DNA from 3 places in the Macrococcus sp. GL_134 genome. Region 2 is predicted to be linked to each of the others. Evidence: predicted binding sites of a transcription regulator. Region 2 holds the regulator's gene; each other region holds the start of a gene.
What was found. The regulator LexA, encoded in region 2, represses DNA repair genes until DNA is damaged. The targets are predictions, from matches to a motif close to CGAACATATGTTCG.
Positions count from the first base shown of each region.

Region 1: a site for LexA is predicted at 2,040-2,053, ahead of AC3IPL_RS04455 (Y-family DNA polymerase). Genes of this name have one in related genera too.
Region 3: a site for LexA is predicted at 1,480-1,493, ahead of uvrB (excinuclease ABC subunit UvrB). Genes of this name have one in related genera too.

Region 1 is NZ_CM174409.1:863,394-866,684, forward strand. It holds one part of gene AC3IPL_RS04450 (IS3 family transposase) at 1-372, shown strand, start outside; gene AC3IPL_RS04455 (Y-family DNA polymerase) at 749-2,008, opposite strand; gene AC3IPL_RS04460 (DNRLRE domain-containing protein) at 2,170-3,291, shown strand, end outside.
Region 2 is NZ_CM174409.1:999,749-1,003,039, reverse strand. It holds gene tkt (transketolase) at 1-852, opposite strand, end outside; gene AC3IPL_RS05105 (DUF896 domain-containing protein) at 915-1,151, opposite strand; gene AC3IPL_RS05100 (hypothetical protein) at 1,255-1,485, opposite strand; gene lexA (transcriptional repressor LexA) at 1,629-2,249, shown strand; gene AC3IPL_RS05090 (hypothetical protein) at 2,583-3,038, shown strand; gene AC3IPL_RS05085 (hypothetical protein) at 3,149-3,291, opposite strand, start outside.
Region 3 is NZ_CM174409.1:522,767-526,057, reverse strand. It holds gene uvrB (excinuclease ABC subunit UvrB) at 1-1,432, opposite strand, end outside; gene AC3IPL_RS02810 (DUF2198 family protein) at 1,622-1,843, opposite strand; gene AC3IPL_RS02805 (HD domain-containing protein) at 1,844-2,485, opposite strand; gene AC3IPL_RS02800 (TlpA family protein disulfide reductase) at 2,485-3,024, opposite strand; gene AC3IPL_RS02795 (CHAP domain-containing protein) at 3,130-3,291, opposite strand, start outside.

The sequences.
Region 1 (3,291 bases), 140 kb from region 2:
GACAGTCATCTCGTTTCAGCAGCTCTCAGCACCATCAGACATGATCTGAGAGAAGTACAGATGTTTCATACCGACCGGGGAAAAGAGTTTGATAATCATCTCATAGATGAAGTGCTTAATACCTTCGGTATTCAGAGATCGTTGAGTATGAAAGGGTGTCCGTATGATAATGCGGTCGCTGAAGCAACCTTTAAAGCGATGAAGACCGAATTTATTAATCAATTTCATTTTCTTTCTCTCAATCATTTGAATATTGAACTTTTTGATTATGTGAACTGGTACAACAATATTAGACCGCACGGTGCTTTGAATGATATAACCCCAAAAGAATATAAAGAAATATTCTATAAAAACTGTCCAATATTATGTTGACAGACCAACTTTGTATCTTTCACTTGCTTCCTCTCCTTTTTTCAAACACACGCTCCTGTGTTTTCAGCTGTGTGTATTAAGTTTTTTACGGATTAGATACAGTATCAAGGGTAGGGGATGCAAGGACAGCTTGCTGAACGGAGTGATGCCTTGCATCTTCTGGCTAGTTGAACGGTCGGCTTGCCGGCCAGTGAAACTTTGATGCTATTCTAAGAAGTGAAAAAACTGCACACAGCGTCTTGAAAACACGGAGTGTTTTGAAAAATGTCTCTTAAAGCAATGGAATAGTCCTGAAAATAAAAACAACTGCGTAATGATCTACCTACGCAGTTGTTTTTACTTTCATATTCGATTGCTTCCATGCCTTATATGCTTTTTATCCCTTGTGTCCTGCGACCAGGTTCTTTCTCTGCAGCACTGAACCACTGGCCGTCAGACTGCTTGCTCTTAAGACTGTATCTTTACCGTATTTGCGTCTTATATCATCTAAATGATGGTCGATGATTTCACTCTTAATTTCTTTTGGGTCTTCAAATAAGTTCAGCTGTTTAATCTGATTAGAGACAAGCTTGGTGAATGAAATGCCGATTGTCCGATAGAGCCTATCATCTTCGAGACGGTCATAAAGATAATTCCACATCTCCTGGATAATCTGCAGCGTACTCATATAACCTGATGGATGGGTGAACTGTTTTCTGATTCCACCTGCATCTGCATATCCTACGGTCACAGAGACGGTTTTAGGATATTTATCCTGTTCTCTCACTCGAAAGAATACCTCATCTATCTGTTCTGAGAGGATGACTTTCAGTTCATTTTTTTGATAGTCTCTCATCAATATCTGTGATTTACCCAGGGACTTATCCTTGATCGAATATTTCTCGCTTATGAGACTTTCATCTGTTCCATTCGCATGAAGATGAAGATCAACACCAATGATACCAAAATCTCTTTTAAGATAAGGGACAGGATAGTGGGCAAGATCCCCGATCGTGAATATTCCCTTTTTATTGAGCTTTGCCTCTGTCCTACGATTGATTCCCCACATCTTTGATAGGGGAGAGACATCCCATAATTTTTCAGGGACATCATAGTAGTGCCATTCAGCAATACCTTGTTGTCTCTTCTTAGCTTCAAAATCCATCGATAGTTTAGCGAGTAGGGGATTCGGTCCAATCCCAATCGTATTTATGATACCTGTCGCACTCATAATTTCCTTCTGCAGCTGACTGGAAAACTCATATATACTGTCTGCGAAAAGGTGAAGAGAGGCAGTCATATCCATGAAAAATTCATCAATGCTGTATTGATGAAAATCTTCGGGTGCAACATACTGAAGTGCAATAGAAGATATTCGATTAGACACTTGAATATACCTCATCATGGAAGGATTGATAATGAAGATGTCATTTCTCATCGGAATCTCATAGAGTCGTGAACCTGTTTTGATACCTAAAGCTTTCAGTGGGGGAGTTGCCGCCAGTACAACAGATTCCTGACGTTTAGTATCAGCAACAACCGCAAGCTTGGTCTTCATCGGGTTCAATCCTTTAGATAAGCACGATACAGAGGCAAAAAAACTTTTTAAATCAACACAAATTATCCATCTTGAAGTACATTGACCGTAATCGTACATGTGATACCTCCTTAAATCATTTATAACATATAGAACATATGTTCGCAAATTATCCTTATATGCATATTAATACGAAAAAATAGTATCATATGCAAATTTATATTGTTATACAGAAATTTCTGAATTATTATGAAATGGTATTACAAATTAAGGAGGTATTTATGAATAAAGGAATTTTCACTAAAATATTTGTATGGTTAATGAGTTTCTCATTGGTATTGTCTTTAATGCCCTATGATCTTTTCATTGCTCATGCAGAAACAGGCGAAACAAAAGAAGACATAAAAAAAGAAACAAGCAATGAAGATGATCCAGTGTCAACTTCATCCAAAAATGAAACTGATAGTAATCTAGCAAAGAACACAATTGAAGAGGAAGATTTATTATCTCCAGATGACCTTCAACAAGAAAATATCAGTGTACAGAAAACTGATAAGGCTGGAGTTTATCAAGCCAATATTTTTGATAATCAGGTCATGAAAAAAGATGAAAAGGGCAAATGGGCAAAAATAGATCCATCTTTATCTTTAAAAGATGGTAAAATATCAACGAAAAATACTGATATCAATGTGAAATTCAACGATACTTTAAGTGATAATTCCTCTTTCATCAATTTAAATGAAGCCGATGAACAAATATCAGTCACGTTAAGGGGAATGGAATATGACAATAAAGTAAGAGCACCGAAAACGCGTAAATCAGATATCAAAGATAATACTATTTGGTATAAAGGCATTTTCCCAAATATTGATGTACGTCATGTCGTGCTTAATAACGAAGTCAAAGAAGATATTGTTTTGAATAATAATCAAAAAGGGCTGCAAGCCATTCAATACAAAATCAAAACAACAATGGAAGCCCATCCAACTACAGAAGGCACTGTTGAATTCACTAATAAAAAAGGTGAAGTCGCATTCACTATGCCTCGTCCTGAAATGTCTGATAGCAAGATAGACGAAAAAAGTGGACTTTCTACAAAATCCTATGATATCAAGTATGAAGTCTATAAGGAAAAAGACGGCTATCTTGTAAAGGTAGTACCTGACCAAAAATGGTTAGATGATAAGGAAAGACGCTATCCGGTGTATATCGATCCTAGTTTTGCCAAGGATGCTACGCTAGACACTTTTGTTTCAAGCGCATTGCCTACCAGCAATTTAAATCAGTTCTGGAACTCGACGCTAGGTGAATATGTCCTACGTATAGGTAAATATGATACAGCAACTGGTACTAACTATGCATTCCTCAAATTTCCTTCCATGACTCAACTCCTAGGAGCTAGT
Region 2 (3,291 bases):
TTTAAGTTCTGGATCAAGACCATAGCTTTCAAGTGCCAGCTTGCGTTCCTCTGCACCTAACGGCGAACCGTGAACACCATTTGTTCCTTGTTTATTCGGTGAACCGTAGCCTATGACTGTTTTGACTTCAATCATCGTCGGACGGTCAGATTGTTTCGCTCTTTCAATCGCTTCATTGATAGCTTCCATATCATTGCCATCTTTGACCAGAATGTGCTGCCAGCCATATGACTCAAAGCGGCCTTTGACATTTTCTGAGAAGGCTTTGTCCAGGTCACCATCCAGTGAAATGTCATTTGAATCATACAATGCAATCAATTTATTTAATTTCAGATGGCCGGCAAATGATGCCGCTTCATGTGAAATACCTTCCATTAAATCACCATCTGACACTAATACATAAGTAAAGTGATCAATAATGTTTGAATCATCTTGATTGTATGTCGCTGCTAGATGTCTTTCAGCAGCAGCCATGCCGACACTCATCGCGAACCCTTGACCTAGTGGTCCTGTTGTAATATCAATTCCATCTGTATGATTAAATTCAGGATGACCCGGCGTTTTAGAACCCCATTGACGGAATTTTTTCAGCTCATCCATTTCCAATGCTCCCGATACATGAAGCAATGAATATAGAAGTGCTGAACCATGACCTGCAGATAATACAAAGCGGTCGCGGTCAAAGAAATACTTTGAGCTCGGATTAAATCTCAAATGTCTTGTCCATAATGTATAAGCCATTGGCGCTGCCCCCATCGGTAAACCTGGATGGCCGGAATTCGCCTGTTCGATCTGATCGATACTCAAGGCACGGATCGTGTCTACTGCTAATTGATCTTTCTCATTAAACATTATAAAAATCTCCTTTATAATAAAAGTATTGATTCCATCATAGTATAGCTTAAAATAAACTATCAATCCCGAATGTTGTTCTGACGCTGAATTTCTTTAATTTTCTCCGGGGTCACATCTGTTCCTTCCGGGTCAATCACTTTCGTATTTTCAATAGTTTTTTTGAAGCTCGTTCTGAAACTTTGAAGATACTCTGAACGGAGCTTACTTTGCTCGCGTCCTTCTTCTTCTGTTAATCCTTTTGACTTTTTTTTGTTTGCTAAATGATTAATACGGTTCATTTTGTGTTCCTCTAGCATCTTCATCATTCCTTTCATAATAAAGATAGCAAAAAAGTGTCTGAAAACCAACTCGAGTGTATCTCCAACCAAAAAAAGCCTGCTTAAATCAGCAGACTAAAAATTATTTTACGATACCAAGGACTTCGCCGTTTTGAGTAGATTGATGGGTGGTCGGATTTTCAGAACGAATGTTCGTTCCTTTGCTCGGATGATTTACTTGTTCTTCAGTTGCGATGGTCTGTTTTTCTTCATAGATTGCCTTAGATTGAGCCATATATAGAGATCCGAATGTCGTTATCATCAGAAAAAAGATAGAATACATTAAAAAACCTTTAGAAATTCTGATTGTCATAATTAATTCCCTCCAGAACATTTGTTTGTATCTCTACAATAACAGAACGTCTGTTCTCTGTCAATAAAAATACGAACAAATGTTTGTTCGACCCGAACAGATATGTTATAATGGCGTTAGAACAAACACTAAGGAGTGTTCGCATGAAAGAATTAACTAAAAGACAACAAGAAATATATGAATATTTAAAACAAGTCGTGTCAGCAAAAGGATATCCACCGAGTGTCAGAGAGATCGGCGAAGCAGTTGGACTTGCATCAAGTTCGACAGTTCACGGTCACTTATCTCGTCTTGAGGAGAAAGGTTACATCAAACGTGATCCTACGAAACCAAGAGCTATTGAGATTGTCTCAGATACATCACAAGCAGCCTTTCACGAGGAAACGATACATGTTCCTGTCATCGGTAAAGTCACAGCTGGTCTTCCTATTACAGCGGTTGAAAATGTGGAAGAATACTTCCCTTTACCTGCCCATTTCACATCCAGCCACAATAGCGATATCTTCATTCTGGAAGTCGTCGGTGAAAGTATGATAGAAGCAGGTATTTTAGATGGTGACAAAGTGATTGTCAGACGTCAGTCTATTGCAGAAAATGGTGATATCATTGTTGCGATGACAGAAGAAGATGAAGCGACAGTCAAACGCTTCTACAAAGAAAACAACCGTTACAGACTACAGCCAGAAAATAGCACCATGGAACCGATTTACCTCGATAAAGTAACTGTTCTTGGTAAAGTAGTCGGATTGTTCCGGGAATTTTAGCACCGCTTCTTAATATGAAGTGGTGTTTTTTTATCCAAATAAATACCGGCTCAGCGGCCGGTACGAGTTATTGTGGAATTTTATCGTGCGATTATCTGGAATTTCGATTATTTACGACCAAGTATCTCTTTCACTTGTTCAAGAATGTCTTTTTCTTTTGGTTTATTTATCTTCATCTTTCTATCCCCTTAATATCTAAGTACAAAATATATGTACCCGGATAATTATTTCACAAACACAGAATTGAAATATTATAACTTTTCTACTTTATTGAGTATGATTTGTGCGTGAGGGTATAGTTAATCATCAATCTAATTCAAAGGAGAATGAGATATGGCGAATGAATACCAATGGGTAAAAGGTGAAAGAGAACAACTACTCGCGAAACTTCAGTATTTAAGTGACTCTGAGTTGAATTATAATTTTGGGTTTGGACATGGCACTATTAAAGCAACATTACTTGCTGTCGCCAATGAATACCATGAATCATTTGGACGTAATGACAATCATAACTTACACGATTCCAGCTTGAGTGACTATCAAAATCATTTGAGTACATTGAATTTTAATGATGTTGTCCAATACTTTAAACATGTTGATTCTCTGGCAGAGAATCAACAGACTCACTATGAAGACATGCAAAAGTGTATCAGCAATGAGTTTCGTCATATCGGACAGATCGATATGATGCTTCACCTCATCGAGAATTCTGATCGTCCCCTTGCCGAACGAACAGGCATACGTGAAAAAGTGACAGAACGTCAGAACATGAGAATTACAAGATTATAATCTTTGTGGACCACCTGTTATTTCACAGGTGGTTTTTATTATGGATCATTCGACAGATGTCACTGACATTTAATCAAAAAAACCGGAGCTGATTAGGCTCCGGGCCAAAATTATTCTTTGTTTAAGTTGATGAGCGGCACACTTGATTTAATGACTTGATTAGAAACTATCAATTGCTTCAACTCATCAGCAATATCCAGCTGATTTAAATATTCAAATGGGAGCCAGTAATAAGGACGTTTTACTTTAAATT
Region 3 (3,291 bases), 480 kb from region 2:
GAAGATAGTTGACTTTGACACCCGCTTCTTTTAAGTAAGTGGTTAAATCCTCACTCATTTTCTTAGTTAATGTCGTGATCAGCACACGTTCATTTTTTGTGACACGCTGCTGAATTTCTTCCATTAAGTCATCAATCTGATGCTCAGATTTTCTGACTTCTACGACCGGATCAAGCAGTCCAGTCGGACGAATAATCTGCTCCACCATCTCATCAGTATGCTCAATCTCATATGGACCAGGTGTTGCCGAAACATAGACAAACTGTTTAGCTTTCTCATCAAATTCATCAAATGTCAATGGCCGGTTATCAAGAGCGCTTGGCAGTCTGAAGCCATGTTCTACGAGCACTTTTTTTCTGGCCTGGTCACCATTGTACATCCCGCGCACCTGCGGCAGACTGACATGTGATTCATCAATCATAATCAACCAATCATCACCGAAATAATCAAGAAGTGTATACGGTGTTGAACCTTTAGGGCGCAATGTAAGATGGACAGAATAATTTTCGATACCGGAACAGAATCCCATTTCGCGCATCATTTCAAGATCATAATTAGTCCGTTGTTCAAGTCGCTGTGCTTCAAGCAGTTTATTTTCAGCTCTGAATACTTTGAGCTGCTCTTCCAGTTCGCGTTCTATACGTTCTATCGCAAGAGTCATCTTTTCTTCACGGGTAACGAAGTGACTCGCAGGGAAAATAGCAAAGTGTTCGCGCTCTTTTAATACTTCACCTGTTAAATAATTGATTTCACGAATTCGTTCAATCTCATCACCAAAAAACTCAATTCTAATACACTGTTCATCACGTGAAGCAGGGAAGATCTCAACAACATCCCCTCTCACTCTGAACGTCCCACGATGGAAATCTATATCGTTTCTTGTATACTGCACGTCCACGAGCTTACGCAGCAGCGTATTACGTTCCATCTCCATTCCGACACGCACACTGACAACCATGTCCTTATATTCTTCCGGATTCCCGAGACCATAAATACAGCTGACAGATGAGATGACAATGACATCGTTTCTTTCAAACAATGCACTGGTCGCAGAATGCCGAAGTTTGTCAATCTCGTCATTGATTGAAGCATCTTTCTCGATAAATGTATCCGTTGAAGGGACATACGCTTCTGGTTGATAATAATCATAATAGCTGACAAAGTATTCCACTCTGTTCTCAGGAAAAAATTCTTTGAACTCACTGTATAACTGTCCAGCAAGTGTTTTATTGTGAGCGATGATCAATGTCGGCTTACCTACCTGCTGAATCACATTGCTCATCGTAAATGTTTTACCTGTTCCTGTTGCACCAAGGAGTGTCTGATGTCTCTTACCTTCCTTGATACCCTTTACAAGCTGTTTGATGGCCTCCGGCTGATCTCCCGAAGGCTTAAATTCTGAGTGTATCTTAAATGGATGTTGTTCCATCATACCCCTCCCTTTTGTTATTTATTTTATCAAAATATTTCATACAGGTACAAACATTTGTTCGTAGACACTAGAGATATGCCGCTTGTCTGTTTAGTACGCTTCTATACTGTACCCTCATTAGATAACCAGCAACAATAGACAACACAAAAACGCGGCCTTCTCAATCATTAGAAGACCACGAAATATCGATCATGATTCATGCAGACGAAACCAATCCACTAGAAGATAACCGATAATTAATGACATCGTATCGATAAAGACAATCATCTCTGAACGAAAGAATCCTTTATAGACAGATACACCAATCACAACAGTGGCAAGCAGCAAGCCCGTATATTTATTTCTGACGGCCATACTGAAGACTACAACCATTAATGCAGGTAAAAATAAAGCAAGAACGTACCACGTCACTCAAGAATCCTCCTTATCCAGAATGGCATGCGTAATTTCTCTCAGCTCTGATCGTGGAATAAATTTCTCCTCAAGCATTTCCGGGACAATATTATCCAAAAAGTCCTGAACGGACACAAGATGATCGAACTGTATGATCGTCTTCAAACTTTTCTCATATATTTCGAAGAACAATGGTTCTGGATTTCTTTTTTGAATTTCACCGAACGACTCATACAGCAGGTCAATCTTATCAGCTACAGATAAAATCTGACCTTCCAGCGTATCATCTTTTCCTTCCTGCAGGCGACTGTGATAAATATCCTGATACTCAGGAGGAAATTCCGTCACTATAAATTTATGAATCATCTGTTCTTCCACTTCATTGAACAGCTGTTTCAATTCTTTGGAAGCATATTTGACAGGTGTTTTAATATCTCCAGTGAAGATTTCCGGATAATCATGATTCAAGGCTTTTTCATAGAGTTTTTTCCAGTCGATTGTATTGCCGTGATATTCTTCTACCGTACCTAAATACTGCGCAATCTTTGTCACTTTGAATGAATGGCTCGCCACGTTATGCTCATGATATTTAAACTTTCCAGGACAGCGCACGAGCTTTTCAAGATCAGATAAGCTTTTGAAATATTGATGGACTCCCATTATGTTCCCTCCTCAATTTGTGCAATCAACTGTTTTAGTTTTTGCTGATTCAGCTCACCAAGATACGTCTTAAGTACATTTCCTTGATCATCTACGAATAATGTCGTCGGTAGATGATTGATCTTATATTGTTTTCTGACTGAATCGTCTGCTGTCAACATCGGATAATCCGGTTGATACTGGTCAATGAACGCGTCTCGTTTTTTCTGTTCATCCTGAATGTTCATTCCGATTACCTGGAGATGATTCGGTTTGTTATGGAAATAATCAATGAGTTCAGGCATCTCCCGGTTGCAAGGCTCACACCACGATGCCCAGAAATTAATGATGTTGATATCACCTGTCAGCTGCGCTTTCAGCGGCTGAGCCTGACCTGCAGAATTATAGGATTCCATCGACAATATGTTTTTACCGTTCAAATAGTGCGGATGACCTGCTATTTGACTTGATTCGTCATCAAAGGTCATTACCTGCCATACACTGTAAGCTGCAGCGGCAAGCAGTGCAGCACTAAAAAAAATAATCATGAACCGTTTCATGATATCCCTCCAAATATAATATGGTTACATTATAACAATCAACACTCTATTAATGAACAAATAATCACAGCATCTGTTCTTAGCAGATGCTGTGATGATATTTGACTAGTAAATGTATTTGTATTGTGCGGCTTTTGATTTGGATAACTTGCGGTAAGTTTTCACACCTTGCCTCGGATAATTCATTTCTGACACCAGTATGCTGCCACTTTGGTAGACGCGTTCAACGACTGCTACGTGTCCATAGTAGCCTGCTGTTGATACCAT